Regions from separate parts of the Neobacillus terrisolis genome, predicted to be linked through region 1. Evidence: riboswitches for the same ligand, from Rfam matches in the RefSeq annotation. Region 1 holds a riboswitch; each other region holds the start of a gene.

Region 1 (5,444 bases):
GGCTAAACCACCACCGACTACAATTACTTTTCCTTTACTCATTGTGGCTCACTCCCTTAATTCCTAGTAAAGTCTTTTTCCATATTGGTCTACTAAACTATGAAACAGTAAAAAACGATTAAATAAACGCAAATATAGCGCGTAAACCAACAATGGATAAGGCAACAAAAATTCCGAGCGTTACGTATGTAGAGATCTGTTGAGAACGTGGTGAAACTGTAATGCCCCAGCTAACAAAGAAGCCCCAAAGGCCGTTCGCAAAATGGAAAATTGCCGAAATGACACCCACAATATAGAACACTAACATGAATGGATTCGATAGAATATTAGCCATCATGTCAAAGTTCACTTCAGCGCCCATTGCAGCTGCAACCCGGGTTTCCCATACATGCCATGCTAGGAAAATAAGGGTGATAACCCCAGATACCCGTTGAAGGGCAAACATCCAGTTGCGGAAGAATCCAAATCTACCAACGTTGTTTTGAGCTGTGAATGCAATATAAATCCCGTAGATTGCATGAAACAATAATGGCAAAAAGATAATAAATGTTTCTAAGAACCATTTAAATGGTAGATTTGCCATAAATTCTGATGCTTCATTAAATGCATCTACCCCTTTGGTCGCAAAATGGTTGATCACCAAATGCTGTGTTAGGAAAAGTCCTACTGGAATGACCCCTAGTAATGAATGCAATCTGCGATAAAAAAATTCTCGATTCTCTGCCATGAACTTACCCCCCCTAATGATATATAATGGCGTTACGAATTTCTTTATCATTTTCAAAATAGTAAAAATAGTCGATTTTGAAAACGATTCAGGTATTTCTAACAATTTTGTAACATATACATTTTAACCCTGTCTTTTCGACGCGTCAAGAAAACGTATTCAAAAATTTGTTGAAAAATAATTTTTTTTAGAATAATTTGTTATTCGAAAAATTCAGATTTTTACACCTTGCGATAAATTTTTCCTTATTCTCTTATCGATTTTAAAATATTATTCGGCAAATTTTGTGATGATTAAAAATTCAATAATCACTTGAACTGGATTAAAAACTCATGACTGTTTTTATTGAAAATGTATATAATAGAGCTAGAGAAAGAGGGGAGACCATTGAGTGAACTTACAATACAAGAAAAATTAATCCAAAAGGAGACTCTCTCTGTCCCAATCTTTGGATATAACCTTATTCGTGAGGATTTACTTCAAGATTTACTTGGCAAAGATACTCCTGAGCTTCTATATTGGGCTGGAAAGAGAATAGCACGTAAGTACCCGTTAAATACAAGCGACGAGATCACCGCATTTTTTCATCAAGCTGGCTGGGGAACACTGACCATTAAATCAGAATCAAAACAAGAAAAACTTTTTGAGTTACAAAGTGATGTCATTACTGAACGTCTGAACAGTTATCCTGACAGCACCTTTCATCTTGAAGCTGGCTTTTTGGCACAACAAACGGAGCACCAAAAAGGGGTTTTATCAGAGGCATTTGAACATCCGCGTAAAAAGGGCGCAAAAGTTCAATTTACTGTGAAGTGGGATTTAAAAGACAAAATTGAAGACTGATTAATGGATTGGGCTGACTCGACCGAGTCAGCCCGATTTTTTTAACGATACTCAGACAAAAGGAGTGCTTCCGATAGCTGAAATGCACGATGAAGCGAGTTTACTGCAGGAATCATTTGCTTTTCTGAAACGACGGCTGAAACTTTAATTTCGGATGTACTAACCATTTTGACCTCTATATTATTTGAAGCTAACACTTCAAACATTTCGGCTGCAACGCCTGGATTTGAGATCATGCCTGATCCGACAATAGAAACCTTTGCCAGCTCTTGCTCCGACTCGATTCTTTCATATCCAAGTGTTTCTTTTACTGCGGACAAAACGGATAGGGTCTCTTCTAAATCTGAGCTTTTTATTGAAAAAGATAGATTAGCCCCATTTCCTTCAATTGTACTTTGAATGATAATATCTACATTGATCCGGTTTGTTGCCAATGTTGTAAAAATAGTTGAAAGACTCTTCAATGAATTTGGTAACCCAATAACAGATACTCTTGTAATTTCATCCTCAAATGCTACGCCACGGACAACTAAGTTTTGCTCCACTGATACTTCCTCCTCAATGATTGTTCCCGATTCCCTTACCAAACTTGAACGAACTTCAAGCGGGACTTGATAGTTTTTTGCATATTCTACTGCACGTGGATGCAAGACCCCGGCACCGAGGTTTGCTAACTCCAGCATTTCATCATAAGAGACTGACGCTAATTTTCGAGCATCCTTAATAAAACGCGGATCGGTCGTAAATACTCCTGTTACGTCTGTATATATATCACATTTATCCGCTTTAAGAGCAGCGGCCAATGCTACCGCTGTTGTATCGGAGCCGCCTCTCCCTAAAGTGGTAATTTCTCCGTCAATTGTTACTCCCTGAAAACCTGCGACAATCACTATTTTTTCTTCATTTAAATTCTTCTTGATTTTCTCGGTCTCGATGTCCATGATTCTGGCACTGCTATGAACCGATTCTGTAATGATTCCTGCTTGCCATCCCGTATAGGAGATTGCTTCATATCCTTTTTCCTGTAAGGCAATAGACAGCAAAGCGATGGTAGTTTGTTCACCCGTTGTCAGCAGCATATCCATTTCACGCTTGCTCGGGTTTTTGGAAATTTCCTTGGCCATGCTGACAAGGTGATCGGTTGTTTTCCCCATTGCAGAAACAACCACGACAACGCCATTTCCCCTGTTTTTTTCTTCAATTACACGGTCGGCAACGTTTAAAATACGCTCAATGCTTCCAACTGAGGTTCCGCCAAATTTTTGTACAATAAGCCCCACGTTTTCTCCTTCTTTCTACGAAAATTATCCTTCTTTGTTTGACTGCTTTTTCATAGAACCCTTTTCAAGGCAAAAGAAAAAGCAATGAGAATCATATCTCATTGCTGTGAAAACGTTTAAAAACATATACGTAACCACAGTGAGATAGCTCTCCAAGACATGAGTCTTGACAGTCCTAGCACTTATTCAATGCAGAACCAGCAAAAAAAGCAATGAGTACTTCTTTCACTTCGGCGAACTTTCCTTTCAAAGCTTTTCCTTGAAGCTCATTCTTCTCCAAGCTTTTACTGATAAAGTTCGCACCTCTATCTTCACTTTAACGCTCTAAAGTGTCGATCATTAAGTTTTTAACATTATAGCATGTGTAAATATTATTTAGCAATACTAAGAATTTAATTTTTCTAAAAGCTCTTCCGCAACATTTGCAGGAATACCTAGGGAAACAATTTGTTCGATACTGGCTTCTTTCATTTTTTTCACTGACCCGAAGCTTTTTAACAAAAGCTTCTTTCGTTTTTCACCGATACCCTGGATATCATCAAGCAAGGATTGAAACGCATTCTTTCCTCTAAGCTGACGATGAAAGGTAATGGCGAAACGGTGAACCTCGTCTTGAATGCGCTGCAATAAATAGAACTCTTGACTATTTCGGGCAAGTGGAACAATTTGCAGCGGATTTCCAAATAAAAGCTGGGATGTCTTATGCTTGTCATCTTTAACAAGACCGCTGATCGGAATATCAAGCCCAAGTTCATTTTCTAAAACATCTCGCACTGCTTCAACATGCCCTTTTCCACCATCAATTATGATTAAATCCGGCAGAGGAAGATTTTCCTTAAGAACTCTCGAATATCTTCTTCTCGTAACTTCTCGCATTGATTCATAATCGTCTGGACCGGTTACTGATTTTATCTTATATTTTCTGTATTCGTTTTTCTTCGGTTTCCCGTCAATAAAAACAACAAGTGCAGACACGGGATCTGTTCCTTGAATATTAGAATTATCAAAGGCTTCTATTCGATGAGGAGTAAAAATCCCCATCGTCTCCCCTAAATTTTCCACTGCCAGGATTGTCCTTTGCTCATCCCGTTCAATTAACGAAAACTTTTCCTTCAACGCGATCGACGCGTTTTTTTCAGCTAATTTGACAAGGTCTTTTTTCTGACCGCGCCGTGGTATTAATACCTTTATACCGAGGAGCTGTTCCGCCAGATTGGTATCAACTGTATCGGCAACTAATATTTCCTTTGGTTTAAAATGATTCGTCTTCTCATAAAATTGACCAAGGAAAGTTAAGATTTCCTCTTCTGGCTCATCAAAAATCGGAAACATAGAAACGTCACGTTCAATTAGTTTTCCTTGACGGATAAAAAATACTTGAACACACATCCACCCTTTGTCAACCCGATAGCCAAATACATCACGGTCCGTAAAATCCGTCATCGTCATTTTTTGTTTTTCCATAATCGTTTCAATATGGATAATTTTATCCCGAAATTCTTTGGCCCGTTCAAAATCAAGCAATTCTGCTGCTTCCGACATTTTTTCAGTCAGCTCTTTTTTGATCTCCTTATATCCACCGTTTAAAAAACGAGTGATTTCATCGGTCAATGTTTTATATTCTTGTTCACTTACATCCTTTATGCAAGGAGCTAAGCACTGACCCATATGGTAATAGAGACAAACCCGATCTGGAAGATTGGAACATTTTCTAAGCGGGTAGATTCGATCCAATAATTTCTTTGTTTCATTAGCCGCCTGCACATTAGGATACGGTCCAAAATACTTTCCTTTATCCTTTTTCACCTTTCGAGTGGTGATAAGGCGGGGATGACGTTCTGCTGTCAGCTTTATAAACGGATACGTCTTATCATCCTTTAGCATGACATTATATTTAGGATCATATTTTTTTATTAAATTAATTTCAAGCAGCAATGCCTCAATATTTGAAGAGGTAACAATATATTCAAAGTCCTCAATTTCATTAACAAGCCGCAATGTCTTTCCATCATGCGACCCCGTGAAATAGGAGCGGACACGATTTTTTAAAACTTTAGCTTTCCCAACATAAATGACGGTTCCTTGTCTATCTTTCATTAGATAGCAACCAGGTTGATCAGGTAAAAGGGTGAGCTTATTTTTAATCATTTCGTTCATTACTATTTCACCCCAGGATGTTTTTTCCAGCGATAAATCGTTACTTCATTATAAATAGGATCAAATAATTCATTCGAATGAAATTCTTCTATCTTTTCGATCTGTTTATCTACTTTGATTCCTTGTTGCCTAAAACCAGCGACCACTTTATCTGTTAATAAAACAGTATGGTCGGAATAATTGGAAATATCCTGTTTGAAAACCTCATATGTTTGAATCCGTTTATGAAGGAATGGGACATCAAGGTATTGGAAAACCCTTGTTTCTTCCCAAGTATAGACGATAAACGGATCTTCAAGCTTGCTTAAAAATTCTCCTGCTTGGTGTACTGCTGGAGTCTTCGTCGCTTGCTCCTTGATTAACATGGTTGAATATCCTGTTTGTACGATTAGTATGACAATGGAAAGAGCAACGAGCAAGCCCTTTTGTTTACTCTT
Region 2 (5,444 bases), on a different contig from region 1:
TAAACACGACGCGATCTGAAACCTCGCGCGCGAATTCCATTTCGTGGGTTACGATCAGCATCGTCAGGCCAGAATGTGCCAGTTCTTTCATGATCTTAAGAACGTCTCCGACCATTTCCGGGTCAAGCGCTGATGTTGGTTCGTCAAACAGCATCACATCCGGTTCCATCGATAGCGCCCGCGCGATGGCGACACGCTGCTTTTGCCCGCCTGACAGGTGCTTTGGCTTGGCGTTTACATACTTATCCATGCCCACCACCTGCAAATATTTCAGCGCGACCTTTTCAGCCTCTTCCCGGGAACGTTTCAACACCTTCATTTGTCCAACAACACAATTCATCATCACATTGAGATTATTAAACAAGTTAAATTGCTGGAATACCATTCCTAGATTTTTACGATATTCGTAAATATCATGCTTTTCATCTAATATATTTTCACCATGATAAATAATTTGACCGCCGCTTGGTTTTTCTAACAGATTGACGCAACGAAGAAGAGTGGATTTACCAGACCCAGAGGAGCCGATGATGCAGACTACTTCTCCTTTTTTCACTGAAAAATCGATGTCTTTTAATACTTCATGAGAACCAAAGGATTTGCTCAAATGCTGAATTTCAATGACAGTTTCCATGTTATCTCCTCCTTCGTCCTATACTCGATTTCCATCACTATTTTTTTCACGAACAAGCTTATCTTCAGCTGTTTCCACTTGCATTTGATTGCCCATCAAAATGTAATTGTCCGGACCATCCAGCTTTCTTTCAATTAATCGCAAAATTCTCGTTACCGTAAAGGTCATCACAAAATAAATAATACAAGCAACAAAGAACGATTCAAAATATCTAAAGTTGTTGCCGGCAATCGATTTCGTTTGGAAGTATAGCTCTGAAACCGAGATAACGTTCAGAACCGACGTATCCTTAATATTGATAACAAACTCATTCCCTGTTGCTGGTAAAATATTACGGATAACCTGTGGAATGATGATTGTAAACATCGTTTGAAAATGGTTCATCCCGATCGCTTGCGCCGCTTCAAACTGCCCCTTATCAATGGAAACAATCCCGCCGCGGACAATTTCGGACATGTATGCCCCTGTGTTAATCGATACGATAAAGATGGCTGCGTAAAAGCGGTCCATATCATAGCCAAAGGCCAATGCCGAACCATAATATATAACCATCGCTTGCACAATCATCGGCGTGCCGCGGAAAAACTCAATATAGGCAAACAGAATCGCATTTATGATTTTTAAAAATATTTTCTTTATTCCTCGTTCAGGTATTGGAATCGTTCGGATTACCCCAATCAATAAACCAATGATTGAGCCAATGATGGTCCCAACGATGGCGATGACGAGTGTTATACCGGCTCCACGAAGAAACATTGGCCCATTTTCTGAGACAATTTTGATGATCCACTCTAAGCTCATTTTTATCCTCCTACATTTATGAAACCGAATGCATCACATACACTCGGTTTCATATCTTCCTTATTTCGCTGCCGGTTGATTCTTAATGGCATTGTCCATAATTTCTTGACGCTCTTCTTCAGATATTCCAGCTAAAATTTCGTTAATTTTTTTCGTAAAAGCACTACCTTTTGCCACACCAACTGCGATTGCTGTATCATCATCAGATGTTTTAAAGCCTTCGGTAAATTCTACCATCGCAAAGTTATCGTTTGCCGATGAAGCACTCACGCCTTCTGGACGTTCAGAAACATAGCCATCAATAACACCTGATTCAAGAGCAACGCGCATTGCCGGGAAGTTATCCATTGCCGGCTCTTTTTTCACACCTTTAATTTGATCGATAACGGAGTAGTGAAATGTGTTTAATTGGGCCGTGATTTTTGCGCCACTAAAATCTTGAATCGATTTAGCGCCTTCGTACTTTCCGCCTTTTTTCACAACCATAATTAAATCTGATTTATAGTAGTTGTCTGAGAAATCAATCGTCTCTTTACGCTCTGCTGTTGGTGACATACCTGCGATAATCGCATCGATTTTTCCAGAAGTTAATGATGGTACAAGTCCATCCCATTCCGTTTTCACAATAACTAACTCTTTTCCTAAACCTTCAGCAATTTTTTTAGCGATTTCAACATCATATCCGCCAGCATATTCCGCATTGCCGTCAATTTTCACTCCACCATTGGAATCATCCATTTGAGTCCAGTTGAAAGGGGCATATCCGGCTTCAAGACCCACTTTAAACGTATCCGCTTCTTTTTTTGAAGATTCACCTGATTTTTCAGAAGAACCACAGCCTGCTAATAGAATGATAGCTGCCAGAGACATAGCTAGTAATAATGATAATTTTTTCACCATAATGATACTCTCCTTTTTTAAAATAAATATAGTTTCCAAGCCTTAAAATATGTTTCGACTGCCTCGAAGCGAGTGTGCTAGTTCATTTCTACAGGTGCTTTTTATATACAAAAAAGACCTGAGCGATGAACTCAGGTCTTATATTTATAAGTAGCCCTAAATCCTCGTTTTTCCCAAATGAGATAGCACAACTCAATAAACCGGGAAGTTTATTGAGACAGTCCTGCAGTTCTTAACTGCAGACCCAGCCAGTAATATTGGAGATATTACAAGCTTCGGCGACATTTCCTTCTCCTTAGTATCATTGCCTCTCCGGCTCCACTAAAGACTGTTAAATATCGCGCCTCTACCCCACAAGCAAAAAGTGAGGTCTATTCAATTATTATTCTAATATATTCTAAAATAGATCATAATAACTGTCAAGGTGAACAGGGGGGGCTTGTGGGTGCAAGGGGACGGTTCTTGTGCACCTTTTGGTGCCACAAGAACCGTCCCCTTGTTTCACTTAATCTCGTTCTCTAGCACGCTGGGTATCGCGAATATTTTTTTGTACCGTTATGGCAGCAAATACACTAAGCACAAAGGCCATTCCATAAAACCCTTTTTCGCTTAATACAATACTTCCGGCATTATATAACCCGATTGCCATCAAGGAAATCGAAACAATCAATGCAAACCAGCTGATTCCATAATAAATGCTCGTAACCTGAATACCTTCTTCCTTATCCCGAACCGCTTTCTGCAATGACACCGCTGAATAAAGCCCGAACACTAAAACTGCAAAATAGTAGCCTTTTTCGTTCAGCTGCATCGCGGCATTAAATAAACCGATAAGATATGCCGCTACCCCAACAATCAGCGCTGCCCATGATGCCCCTTTAAAGGCAGCAGTCGGTTCTCCTTCTTTCCGTTCAACCTTCCGTCTTGGCTCTGTTTGTTTGTCTTTATCAAAGAACCCCTCATTTTCATTTGACACTGAAATTTCTCTCCCATCTCTTATTAAAAATAAAAATGGAGCACTACAGAAAGACTGAGCACTCCTCTCTAAACCTATTATATAAAAATTACCAACAAATAACAGGGATTTTTATTCATATTTTCCATTAAAAGTATCTTCAAAAAGAGTCGTCCTTGTTGTTTCGTCAACAACTTGAACACATGAGAACCGTCCCTGTGATTTCTTCCGGTTGAGGAAATCAAGGTAACGAAGGGGCCACACCTATGATTCTTTCGCTTTTTACATCAAGCTCCTTCAGCCTGCCTGTTAAGCTTTTAAATAATTCCTCATCTTTCTGATCCAGGGCTTCATCAATCTGTTTTTTAACAAGGGCTATCTCGTAATCTAGCGAAATTTTCTCAATAAGGTCGTTTACTTCTTTTTCATACTTCTGAAATTGAGCATACTGTTTAATATTTTCTATAGCGGGTTGTTCAATCAGTTGTAAATAACGGTAATTTTCCATCTTTCCTCTAAAATGAAAAATGAGATTCACTTTTTCTGAGGGATTCATCATCAAATCTCCAATCGCAGTCGGTACTTCCTCTGATTTACGTTGTTGAAAGTAATACACAAAACCAGGTTCATCCGAACCTACGCTTGAAATCACAATCGTTTTTCGATCAAGCATAATTTTCTCCGTGAACTGAGCATTTTCAAGTATATGGAAATGATGAATGATAAATTCTATAACTTTACGTGCTTCCTTCCGTTTCAGCTGCTGATTGTCCAAAAACCATTTAAGAAAACTGCGCTTTTCAGTTGCTGACACCCATTTACCCATTCAACACACCACCATTCCCATTTTCAGCTATTTTATCATATGAAGGGCTATACCTCGCTTAATATAGAAGATATTTAGGAAAAATGTGTGAAATGCTGTTTTTTTAATCCGATTAGGGGTAAAGAACGAGTGCCGCAGAAAATGATAAGCCGCCAAAGAAACGCAAAGGGACGGTTCTTGCGTCACCGAAAGGTTCGCATGAACCGTCCCTCCCCCTATAAAAAAGAAGCAAGAGAACCGTCCCCTTGCTTCCCCTGTATCAAGGTTTGGCACTAATCACTGTTGTCCAGCCGCTGTATACTTTTGTTGTTCCAACCATTCTATAAGCTCTTGCTTTATAATAATAAGTTTTTCCAGTTGTTAGGCTGCTGTTTGTGTAATACAAAGATGTTGTGCTTTTTAGGAGGCTGTAGGTGCTTGTGCTGGATGTGGCTCTGTAAATTTCGTAGCCGCTTGCGCCAGTAACTGAACTCCATGTTAGCTTTAGGCTGGTTGAGCTTACTCTTGTTGCCTTGAAATTTGTTGGTACCGAAGGGATCGGTTTGGCCGAAACCACACTAGAATAACCACTATAAACCTTAGTACTTCCAACTAATCGATAAGCCCTAACTTTATAATAATAGGACTTATTTGTTGTCAGGCCTGTATTGTTAAAACTTGTCGCGGTCGTCGTTCCGATCCGTGAGTAAGTTCCTGTGCTGGATGTGGCTCGATACACCTCATATCCACTTGCACCAGTTACTGCAGCCCAACTTGTTTTAATACTATTGTAAGATGATGAAGCTGCCTTAACTGAACTTGGCGTTGCCGGAATAGCTTTAGAAGAAACCACTGAACTAAATTTACTATATTTTGTTGTTGTTCCAGTCTTGTAGGCTCGAACTTTATAGTAATAAGTGGTTCCCGTGTTCAGTGATGTATTGATATATGAGGTACTGGCAGTAGATGCTATTTTAGAAAAAGTCCCGGTGCTGGATGTAGATCTATAAATCTCATATCCTGAAGCCCCACTTACTGCAGACCAAGTTATTTTTACGCTATTATAGGAATTGGAGCTTGCCTTTACGTTTGTTGGTGCGATATCTTTTACTGTTACGATGATCTTATACGTCTTTTTCGTACCATCCTTTGAAGTTGATGTTAACAAAATGACATTATCGCCCAGTTTGACATTTACAGTTCCAAGCCCAGTTACTGATGTGTTTAGATCTTCGGTAATGGCTCCAACATTAATGCTAGAAAGTATACTCGGAACAGTCGTACGGTATTCATACACCCCCGGTGAAAAGCTTGGTGATAACGGATAGGTTACCGTTCCCGATTTTATC
Region 3 (5,444 bases), on a different contig from region 1:
GTGGTCGATGTCATCGGCAAGAATAACGTATAAATCTTTTTCAATCGCCTTTGAAAGATCATTTAATGTATAGCGTGTTTCATTTAAAGTTTGGTTAAGCTCTAACGTTTTTTTAGGCTGGGATGTTAATAGAGCGTATTTTTCCGTTAACTCCACAATCGAATCAAGGTGGGAAAAGTAAAACTTTTCAGCCTGGTAAAAGCGCTTCGGTTCTTTTTTCGTTAGATTGTAAATGCGTCTTGTGATCCGGATAATATCAATTCTTTGCTTAAATGATGGGATTTCGCGAATCTGAAATAATGATTTGTTCAAGCGTTTTATTTTTAGGTTCGCTTCATCTAAGTTCTTTTTAATATATCGATATTCCTTTCTTGTCAGCTGGTTTTTCTTAAGAAAGCTGGCTTTCACCATCATCGAGAGGAGCCAATATATGCTGAGCCCTCCGCCCAATGAATAGGCTGATGAAAGCATCATGGTTTGGTCAAATGCAAAAAAGCTTATTAGCCATACGACTATTGCGATTGGCAATGCCACAAACGTTCCAATTAGAAATGAAATGAACAGGTTCATTGTTCCATCGACTCCTGACTTTTAATCCTTTCTATGCATACGAAATTAGTGTAGAAAATGTTTCATCACAAATTGAAAAATCGCATGGACCTGAAAGGCTTATTCCTTCTTTTGTTTAAGAATACACCAATAGACGTCCATTTCCTATAGACCGCAACCTTAATCACAACTAGGACTTAAGACGTAGACATAAACATTGTCTTCGGATTAGATCGGCCATTTCGGTCATTTTCCCCTCTACCAATTATTATATAAAAAAACCCATCCACTGCCTACAAATACCCCTTCCCCTTTATCGCATTAAAGAGGTGGGGGACTGTCCCCCGCCGCTTTAATGCGGTAAAGAAAAAAGACATCTGAGAAGCAGATGACTTTGCTCTGTTCTTAGATGTCTTTTATTGTTTACTCTTTTATTGTTAATGATAGATAACTTATTTTTTTAGCGTAGGCGTTAAATCGCACTCATGAAGAGGGATTACTTTTGTTTTCTTCACAAATTTATAGCCTAACCACACTGCAATAAACAATGGTAAGCCGATATATGAAACCATTACTCCGTACCAGTCAATTTTGTCACCTAAGAAGGCAGAATAGTTTTGACCTAAGACTACAAATGCACATAATACGAAGGCAAAAATCGGACCAAACGGGAACCACTTAGCACGGTAAGGAAGCTCACTTAAGCTGCGTCCTTGTAACGCAAAAGCTTTACGGAAACGATAGTGGCTGACCGCAATTCCTAACCATACAATAAATCCGGACATACCAGATGCGTTCAATAACCAGATATAAACCGCACCATCTCCCAGTAATGAACCAAAAAAGGCTACAAGTCCAACTGCTGCTGTGACAATCAAGGCATTAACAGGAACACCGCGTCCATCCACTTTCGCTAAAAACTTCGGTGCCTTTCCTTCCTTAGCCAAATTCCAAAGCATACGAGTAGATGCGTACATTCCTGAGTTACCCGCTGAAAGAACAGATGTTAAAATAACAGCATTCATCGCAGAAGCAGCAAACGCAAAACCAGCACGCTCAAAAATTAACGTAAACGGGCTCTTTGTTACATCGCCGCTTGCAAGGTCTTCCAGTGTAAATGGAATCAACATCCCAATTACAAAGATCGCTAAAATATAGAATAACAGAATTCGCCAAAATACTTGTTTGACTGCACGTGGAACATTACGTCCCGGATCTTCACTTTCCCCTGCTGCAACCCCAAGCAACTCAGTACCTTGGAACGAGAACCCGGCTACCATGAAGATACCAATCATCGTGAAAAATCCACCGTGGAATGGACCGTCACCTAAAGTAAAGTTTGAAAACCCTACCGCCTTACCAGTAAACACTCCAAAAATCATTAATAAACCAACAGATAAAAAGAGAATAATCGTAACAACTTTAATAAGTGCAAACCAGTATTCAGACTCACCAAAGCCTTTAACTGATAAATAATTCAAACCGAACATAACCGCTAAGAATACAGCACTCCACAAAAGTGAAGAGCTTTCCGGTAACCAGAATTTCACAATAAGTGCCCCGGCAACTAATTCTGCCGCAACCGTAATCGCCCAGTTATACCAATAATTCCAGCCAAGCGCAAACCCTAAAGCTGGATCAACAAATCTTGTTGCATACGTGCTAAATGAACCTGCTTCCGGCATGTACGCAGCCAATTCACCAAGACTTGTCATCAAGAAGTATACCATTACACCAATTATGGCATAGGCAAGTAATGCGCCTCCTGGCCCCGCTGTATGAATGGCAGATCCACTTGCTAAAAATAAACCAGTTCCGATGGCTCCACCAATCGAAATCATTGTTAAATGACGAGCTTGTAAACCACGCTGCAACTGTGGTTGTTCAGCTGGAGTTTCCGGCCTGACTAAAACACGTGCTGTTGAATTTCCTTGACTCATAAAAAAACTCCTTTTCATATTTGTAGGAAGGAGCGCAAAATTTCAATAAAAAAAGCCAACGAATTCTCGCGGGCAGTCTCTATTTAACCGCATCAAACCTTCCATGAAGATAGCTCAACACAAATGCACAAGGTTATGGCATTCGTGACAGTTCTGTTCCTATTCGGAAACAGCCCCAGCATTCGTTGTTAGAGACTCTAAGAATGCTTCGGCGATTTTCCCTTTCAAGTAAGTTCATCGATATCTCTATATCTCCGTTACTTTACTAATCAAAATCGCGACCTCTACCTCATCGGTTAGGATGAGGGCAAAAATATTATATTAATAGAACATCATAACTATAAAGTTTGCCGTAAAAAATGTCAATAACCTGATGTTTCCAGAGGAATTAAATCCATTTATTACTTTGATAAAATAACGACTCAAGGAATTTCCATAAGAAAAGGAAATCCTGTTTTAGGACTTCCCTTCTTATTAATATTAATAATTGCTTTCAACACTTCTATTACCGCTAACTATTCCAACCCCATTGCTCGTTCCAATCCGGTTAGCACCTGCTTTAATCATCACCTCAGCGTCTTTAATTGTCCGAACTCCACCAGAGGCTTTTACACCAATTTTTGTTCCAACAGTTTGGCGCATTAATTGTACATCTTCAATCGTTGCCCCACCTGTTCCAAAGCCTGTTGAGGTTTTTACAAAGTCAATTCCTGCCTGTTTAGCCAGTCGACAAACTTGAACGATCTCTTCCTTAGTTAAATAACAGGTCTCAAGAATAACTTTAATGATTAAATCTGGATGATCCTTTTTTAATTCAGCGAATTCTTGCATCTCAACCTCGATCGCCTCAAAGTTACCGTTTTTTAATTGAGCGATATTTAAAACGTAGTCAAGTTCCTCTGCACCCTCGGCAATGGCCTTTTTCGCTTCAAAAATCTTTACACTAGTATTGTTATAGCCAAGCGGGAACCCGATGACTGTACAAACTTTCACATCGCTTTCCGCTAGCTGACTACTGGCAAGTGACACATAATTCGGAGGAATACATACTGATGCAAATTGGTATTCCTTTGCTTCATTACAAAGTTGTATTACTTGAGCCGAAGTGGCAGTTGCCATTAATAATGTATGGTCAATAATTCTATTTATCCCGCTCATGTAATCAACAGACCTTTCTCTTTTAAAAAGTTTTCAACATCTTGTTTATATGGCATGGCTGGTGCGGTACCAATTTTTGTTACCGAAAGAGCCGCCACACTATTGGCATAAACCATTGCATCGACCACAGAATTCCCTTTACTTATTGCATGGGCAAATCCACCGTTAAAAGCATCTCCAGCACCGGTTGTATCAACAGCATCAACTTTAAATCCGGCTACTAACTTGCCTTTTTCAACGCCACTGTATAGGAATGCTCCCTTACTTCCCAAAGTAATAATAACGGTATCAACTCCCATCTCATGGATTTTTTTTGCAGCCATGAGGGCTGAAGCTTCATCCTTAACAACGACTCCGCTTAATTCAAATGCCTCTGTCTCATTTGGAGTAATATAACTTACATCCTTTAAGATTTCACGTGGGAATTCTTGAAATGGTGCTGGATTTAATATAACAGGCACTTGATGTTTCGAAGCTAATTTAACTGTTGTAACAATTGCTTCTATACTTGTCTCCAATTGAAGCAATACAATATCAGCCTCTTGGATTTTACCCTCAACTTCCATTACATCGGCTTCTGTAATCGTACCGCAGGCTCCTAAAGCAACAACGATACTATTTTCACTATTGTCATCCACTGCTATTAAAGCTGCACCAGTAGATTCTTGTGCATCTACTTTGATGTACTGTGAATTTACATTCTCATTTTTAAAATGATCTAAAGCTTCTCTGCCAAAAACATCTGCACCTAATTTTGTAACAAAGGTTACTTCAGACCCGCAGCGCGCCGCAGCAGTTGCTTGATTACCACCTTTTCCTCCAGGGCCCATTTTAAATGGCCCCCCAAGGACGGTTTCACCTGGCTTTGGAAGATGCGGAGCTCTACTCATTAAATCAACAACATAGCTTCCAACTACAACAATTTTTGACATAGTTGTCCTCCGACTTCTCTTTATCTTTTTATTGGATCTAGGTTCTTTTCAGACCAACTTAAATCGAAGATCACAAATTCATTATCTATAAAAATTTACTTAGTTTTTACTTGATCAATATTTTCGGGAGTAACAAGTGTTGAATCTAGAATAACTTCTTTCTCAACAGATTCTTTCTTAGAAATTTTAACAGCTGTAAGGATCGCTTCTTTACCAAGGAAAACTGGTGGCTCAGCAATCGTTGCTTCTAACTTTTTGCTTCTGATAGCTTCCAAAGCTGGATCAACAGCATCACAACCAATTAATGTAATTTCATCAAGACGTCCTGCTGCTTCAATAGCTGCTAAAGCACCAAGAGCCATTTCATCATTAGCTGCATATACTCCATCGATTTTAGGTTGTGCCTGAAGAATATCCTCCATTACCTTCATTGCTTCACCACGGTCAAAGTTTGCTGCTTGTCTTGCAACAACCTCAAAACCAGGATTTGCCTCCATTATCTCATTGAAGCCTTTGCTTCTTAACTGACCAACGTTTGTACCAAGAATTCCTTGAATCTCAACAATTTTCCCTTTACCGCCTAAAGCATCCTTTAAGAAGTTTCCAGCAATATTCCCAGATTTAAGTGCATCAAACCCAATGTGTGTAATGACTTCTCCGCCATTAGACTGTCGGTCAATCGTGAATACAGGAATTTTTGCATCATTAGCTTTTTTTACAGCTTGAGCAATTGCGTCACTATCAGCTGGGTCGATAATGAGGACATCAATATTTTGTTGTAATAGATTTTCCACGTCTGCTAATTGCTTACCAGGATCATTTTGTGCATCCGTAACCACTAGATCAATATTTTCTTCTTTCGCTT
Region 4 (5,444 bases), on a different contig from region 1:
TCTCACTGGCCAAAAGTCCAGTGCAAAAGCAACAAAGTGGTCAATAGAAGGCTCTCACTGGCCAAAAGTCCTGTTCGAAAGCCATAAAATGGCCAATAGAAAGCTCTCACTGGCCAAAAGTACTGTTCGAAAGCAACAAAATGGCCAATAGAAGGTTTTCACTGGCCAAAAGTCCAGTCTGAAAGCAACAAAGTGGCCAATAGAAGGTTCTCACTGTCCAAAAGTCCGGTCCAAAAGCACCAAAATGGCCAATAGAAGGTTCTCATTAACATAAATTCCTCACCGGAACCAACAAACCAGTCAACACCAACCCACAAAGACTTAAGTCCAAAAACCAAAAAAGGCTGCCAACCCCAAAACACAAAACACATGGGATTAAGCAGCCTTTATATATACATCTATTAATTAAAAACTTCCACTTTTCCAAGCTCTAAAACACGTTCAAGCACACGAGTTTCTTCCTCAGTCAATGGAATCAACGGTAAACGAACTCCGCCAACTTGGATACCTTTCATATTTAAAGCCGCTTTCACCGGACTTGGGTTTGGTGCTGCAAATAGGGCCTTCATAATTGGGAGCAGGGCACGATGTGCTTCAGCCGCTTCCTGAAGTTGACCATTTTTAAAACTATTGACCATCTGTTGCATTTCATTCCCAATGATATGGGAAGCAACGGAAACAACGCCTGCACCGCCGATGGACAATACTGGTATGGTTAAGCCATCATCACCACTGTACAGTACAAAATCACTTGGAGTTCTCTCGATAATTTGGGCTATCGCGTCCAAGTTCCCGCTAGCTTCTTTAATTGCGACAATATTATTGATTTCAGAAAGACGAACAACGGTCTCAACAGAAATGTTTACGACACTTCGTCCTGGAATATTATAAAGCATTACCGGCAAAGAGGTAGCTTCAGCAATCGCTTTAAAATGCTGATACATCCCTTCTTGACATGGCTTGTTGTAGTATGGTGCAACGAGCATAATACCGTCTACACCAACTTCCTCCGCTTGTCTCGTTAAGCTGATTGAAGCCCTAGTGTTATTGGATCCCGTTCCAGCAATGACAGGAACTCTGCCATTAACAACCTCAACAACAAATTTAAACAAAGCGACTTTTTCCTCAGAAGTTAGAGTTGGAGATTCGCCTGTTGTTCCGGCAACGACGATTGCGTCTGTACCAGTATTAATTAAATGATTAACGAGTATTCTCGTTGCATTAAAGTCAATATCACCATTTTGATCAAAAGGTGTTACCATCGCAGTTAGTACTTGCCCAAAAGTCATATTTCCTCATCCTTTACATAATTTTTTGAAAATTAGAGGGATAAGGCTATTCAAAAAGCGCAAAAAAGCAGCAACGAGGCTCGCTGCTGCAATAGAAACAAATAAAAAATCGTTCCCATGCGTGAGATAGCCCTCCATATAGATTACCTATATGACAGTTCTGCATTTATTCAATAGCAGACCCAGCTTCAAGAACAATGAGGTCTTTGAAGCTTCGGCAAATTCCCCTTTCCGCAATTGTCACTGGATCTCATCATCCTCAAATTACTTACTTATGGTCTTTGCGCCTCTATCCTCACTTCAAATGGTATTGAAGTAAGAAAATATTAATTTCTTGTAATATAACACGAAACTTCATCTATGTTCAAGAGAATTTCACTATATTTTGAAAAAGTTGGGAGGAAACGAAATCAACAATCCAATCCCTTCCACCAATATTTTCTATTTAAACTCCTCCTATAAAACAATAGCAAAGGGGAAATCTAACAAAGGTGTAATAATTTGAAGAGACATTTTTAATTTTGAAAAAAGGAGCTGGAAGTGGTGAAAGTAGTCATAACAGGAGCAGCAGGAAAAATCGGCCGCTGGACCGTAAGAACGATTTTAGAAGCAGGACATGATGTTACCGCTTCGGACCGCAAATTGCGCGAGGAATCTGCATCGAAAAAATTTATCCAGGCGGAATTGCGCGATTACGGGCAGGTCATTCAACTGTTGATGGGATGCGATGCAGTCGTTCATCTTGCTAATATTCCAACCGATATAAGGAATACGTCACAAGCGATATTTGAAAACAACATGCTTGTTAATTTTAATATCCTTGAGGCATGTAAGGATTTAAAAATCCAAAAGCTTGTATGGGCCTCCAGCGAAACAGTATTAGGGTATCCGTTTGTGCAAGAGCAGCTTAGTTACCTGCCAGTTGATGAAGAGCATCCTACCAATGTTAGATCGTCTTATGCGATGGTCAAGCTCCTTACAGAACAGCTGTCCGGTATGTTTCATAAACTGACTAAAACGGAAGTGGTTGCGCTTCGGTTTGCCAATTGCTATGAGCCGGACGAATATGAAAAAATTCCAAGAATGCATTGGACGGAAACCGAAAAAGACATTCAGAAGCAAAACGCATGGGCATATTGTGACGTAAGGGATGCTGCAAGGGCCTGTCTTCTGGCGTTGGAAAAAAAGAATTTAGGAAATCAAGTATTCCATATCACAGCCCCAGATACCATTATGCCCGACCTTAGTCAGGATTTAGCTAAAAAATACTTCCCAAAGGTTACGTTAAAGAGGGATGTTAACGGACATGAAACGCTTATGGCCATTGATAAGGCTAAGGAAATACTTGGCTATGAACCGCTTTATACATGGCGTTCTGTTCTCAATGAAGATGGATCACTTAAGGCCCTACCTGAGGACCAGCTTTCATTAACAAGCATATAAAGTGGGAAAAAGTAGTTCGGATTCCGAGCCGACTACTTTTTTGTTAGCCCACACAAAAGTGAATGGTTCTGTCTAAACAGGAGCGCTATAATAAACTTAAAAGTGCATTAAAAGGTGCTGGTGATGAGACGATGAGAATCGGAAAGTTTGCCAAATCAAACGAAGTAAGTGTGGACACAATTAGGCATTATATGGATTTAGGGTTGATCGTTCCTGAGAAAAAGGGTGGGCAGTACTTTTTCGATAACCGCTGTCAAACAGACCTTGAATTAATAATTGAATTTAAAGCGCTGGGCTTTCATTTAAATGAGATAAAATTGTTTTTTCTATATAAAAACTTTGGCAAATTGGCCAATTATCAAGAAGATCCATTTTATCAATCATTATATAAGGAAAAATACAAAAAAATTGATCATGAAATAAAAGAGTTAACGAGAATAAAAGACAAGCTAAACAGCAAATTAATCGACTTATCGGCAAAAAACATAGAATCTAGTACAACGATTGGAATCGACCTTAAGGTGCTCGATTTTCTTAAATGTTTAAATTGCGGCCAACCGCTTTTGCTTCAGGACGGTTTGATCAACAATAATCAGATTATCGAGGGTAAGCTTGCCTGTGCCTGTGGAAACGAGCATTTAATCGAAAACGGTATTTTAATTATCAACGAGCCTTTTAAGTCCACTTCAGATAACGAGCTTGAAAATAATATTCACCATTACATACAGTTAACTGACTCTAGTTATCTTGAAAATATAAACAAAGGCCTGCACTGGTCAAAAAGGAAGCTCGATCAACTGGATTTACATCGGAAAGTCATCCTGGAATTAGGGTCAGGGGTGGGTTTCTTTCTGCGCAATATTTATCAGGAGTTGCCAGAGGATTGCCTTTATATTGCTGTGGACCACAGCCTTGAGCGGCATCGCTTTTTAAAAAGCCTCCTGGAGAGAACGAATTCGAAACGGAATATCCTGTTTATTTGTGCTGATTTTCTCGAAATTCCTATTCCAAAGCAGTCCGTGGATCTGCTGATTGATCATTCCGGTACTAGTAATTATAGCTTCGACCATGAGGATTTCTTGCTAAACAAGGTAGATTCTTTGGTAAAACCGGATGGACATTTACTAGGATCCTATTTTGCTTTCAAAAATTTCAGCCGCGCCAGTAAAATCGCAGTTAAATTCCGAGACAATTTTTCAATTCGAAAAATCAAGGATCATCTTGCCGGATTACAATATAAGCCGATTGACGATAGAACCTCGGATTTATTAAATAAAGGAGGCCAATTCGAGGATTTTTTCGTAAAAGGGGAAGAGGTCTTTACTTATTCTTTTTTTGGAAGGAAACTACAATAGGCTAGAAAAGGTTGGGTTAACCCGACCTTTTTTGTTTTTTTTATAAAAAAACAGCGAATGTGGCTCTTGAAGTGGTGTTCACCCCACGGCATACACTCAATGTAAGAAGTTAAAGTGGGGTGGGCAAAATTGATGAATTCAATTGATGTAATCGGGAGTCGAGTCCAGGATAGGGTGGAATTAAGGAATCTAATCCTCTATTCAACTGGGAAGACGATTTCGATCTTTGGCACGGCAATCTATAACTTCGCGTTAGGACTGAATGTTTTAAAATTAACCGGGTCGCCGTTTAGCTTTGCAATCACCCTGATCTTGGGGGTCTTGCCAATGGTGATTATTTTTCCATTTGCCGGTGTGCTAGCAGATCGATTTGATAAAAAAACAATGGTCGTCTCAATGGACCTGTTAAGTGGTCTTTTATTGGTCGTTGTTTACATGTTAACCAAAATAGTTGATCTGGATTTAATGCTGATTTATGCAACAACCTTCCTATTAACCGTTTTTAGCACCTTTTTCGGTGTGGGGTTAGAAGCTGCAAAGCCTAATATGGTATCGCAAGCAAAGCTGATGGATATTAACACCATTAGCAAAATCATTGATTCCGGTGCTTCCATTCTTGGTCCAATGTTGGGAGGGATTGTTTACTCCTTAGTTGATATCGAACCGTTCATCATTTTCAATGGAATCTCTTTTATCCTTTCGGGAGTATCCATTTTATTCATCGATTTTCGGTTGTTTCATAACGAATCAAAGGCTCCTCAGCAAGTGGGTGAACTCCAAGTCTTCAAGGATATAAAGGAAGGCTTTTTGTATTTACGAAACCGAAAGAGCATCATCGGTTTTTTTATGGTCCTGATTTCAGTCAACTTTTTCCTTGGTTACGCTGTTACCGTACCTTTACCCTTTATCATTAACTCCGTATTACATTTAGACCCAAAGGAATTTGGCCTTATTCAAGCGGCCTTTCCAGTTGGGATGATGATCGGGGCTATTTTTATAAAAAAAATAATGAGGATGGTATCGTATCGGGTTTTGTTACGGTATATATGCTTTTTCTTAGCAATGTTGATGGTTTTGTCGGGAATTCCGGTCATGCTTCAAGGGCTGCAAATCAATCATCTAGCGTATACAGCAATTTACGGTGTTCTAATGTTTTTGTTTGGGGTCACGGTGGCGCTGATTGATTTGCCGATTGCCTATATTATTCAAACAGAGGTGCCGGATGAATTCCGGGGAAGAGTATTAAGCATTGGCGTTAGCATCGGGAAAACGATGCTGCCAATAGCGATGATCATCTCCGGAGCATTGTTAAATCTTATCCCTTCTTTTCTTTTACCCATTTCCGGTGGGGTGTTAT

The links. Region 1 has a riboswitch for lysine ahead of ACI48O_RS08070 (aspartate kinase). Riboswitches for the same ligand answer to the same signal wherever they lie in the genome.
Positions count from the first base shown of each region.
Region 2: it holds a riboswitch for lysine, as region 1 does, so the genes downstream of both, ACI48O_RS09795 (transporter substrate-binding domain-containing protein) here and ACI48O_RS08070 (aspartate kinase) in region 1, are expected to answer to the same signal.
Region 3: it holds a riboswitch for lysine, as region 1 does, so the genes downstream of both, ACI48O_RS15145 (amino acid permease) here and ACI48O_RS08070 (aspartate kinase) in region 1, are expected to answer to the same signal.
Region 4: it holds a riboswitch for lysine, as region 1 does, so the genes downstream of both, dapA (4-hydroxy-tetrahydrodipicolinate synthase) here and ACI48O_RS08070 (aspartate kinase) in region 1, are expected to answer to the same signal.

Region 1 is NZ_JBKFGH010000011.1:170,767-176,210, reverse strand. Features, by position in the region: gene sdhA (succinate dehydrogenase flavoprotein subunit) at 1-42, opposite strand, end outside; gene ACI48O_RS08080 (succinate dehydrogenase cytochrome b558 subunit) at 119-727, opposite strand; gene ACI48O_RS08075 (YslB family protein) at 1,115-1,570, shown strand; gene ACI48O_RS08070 (aspartate kinase) at 1,612-2,850, opposite strand; lysine riboswitch at 2,988-3,166, opposite strand; gene uvrC (excinuclease ABC subunit UvrC) at 3,235-5,007, opposite strand; gene ACI48O_RS08060 (hypothetical protein) at 5,010-5,444, opposite strand, start outside.
Region 2 is NZ_JBKFGH010000013.1:261,629-267,072, reverse strand. Features, by position in the region: gene ACI48O_RS09805 (amino acid ABC transporter ATP-binding protein) at 1-634, opposite strand, end outside; gene ACI48O_RS09800 (amino acid ABC transporter permease) at 653-1,435, opposite strand; gene ACI48O_RS09795 (transporter substrate-binding domain-containing protein) at 1,496-2,335, opposite strand; lysine riboswitch at 2,511-2,692, opposite strand; gene yiaA (inner membrane protein YiaA) at 2,841-3,311, opposite strand; gene ACI48O_RS09785 (YpiB family protein) at 3,532-4,116, opposite strand; gene ACI48O_RS09780 (fibronectin type III domain-containing protein) at 4,376-5,444, opposite strand, start outside.
Region 3 is NZ_JBKFGH010000024.1:5,877-11,320, forward strand. Features, by position in the region: gene ACI48O_RS15140 (5-bromo-4-chloroindolyl phosphate hydrolysis family protein) at 1-570, opposite strand, end outside; gene ACI48O_RS15145 (amino acid permease) at 1,002-2,390, opposite strand; lysine riboswitch at 2,592-2,784, opposite strand; gene deoC (deoxyribose-phosphate aldolase) at 2,970-3,647, opposite strand; gene rbsK (ribokinase) at 3,644-4,579, opposite strand; gene ACI48O_RS15160 (substrate-binding domain-containing protein) at 4,675-5,444, opposite strand, start outside.
Region 4 is NZ_JBKFGH010000027.1:132,870-138,313, reverse strand. Features, by position in the region: gene dapA (4-hydroxy-tetrahydrodipicolinate synthase) at 402-1,289, opposite strand; lysine riboswitch at 1,409-1,589, opposite strand; gene ACI48O_RS17145 (NAD-dependent epimerase/dehydratase family protein) at 1,833-2,732, shown strand; gene ACI48O_RS17140 (MerR family transcriptional regulator) at 2,864-4,087, shown strand; gene ACI48O_RS17135 (MFS transporter) at 4,220-5,444, shown strand, end outside.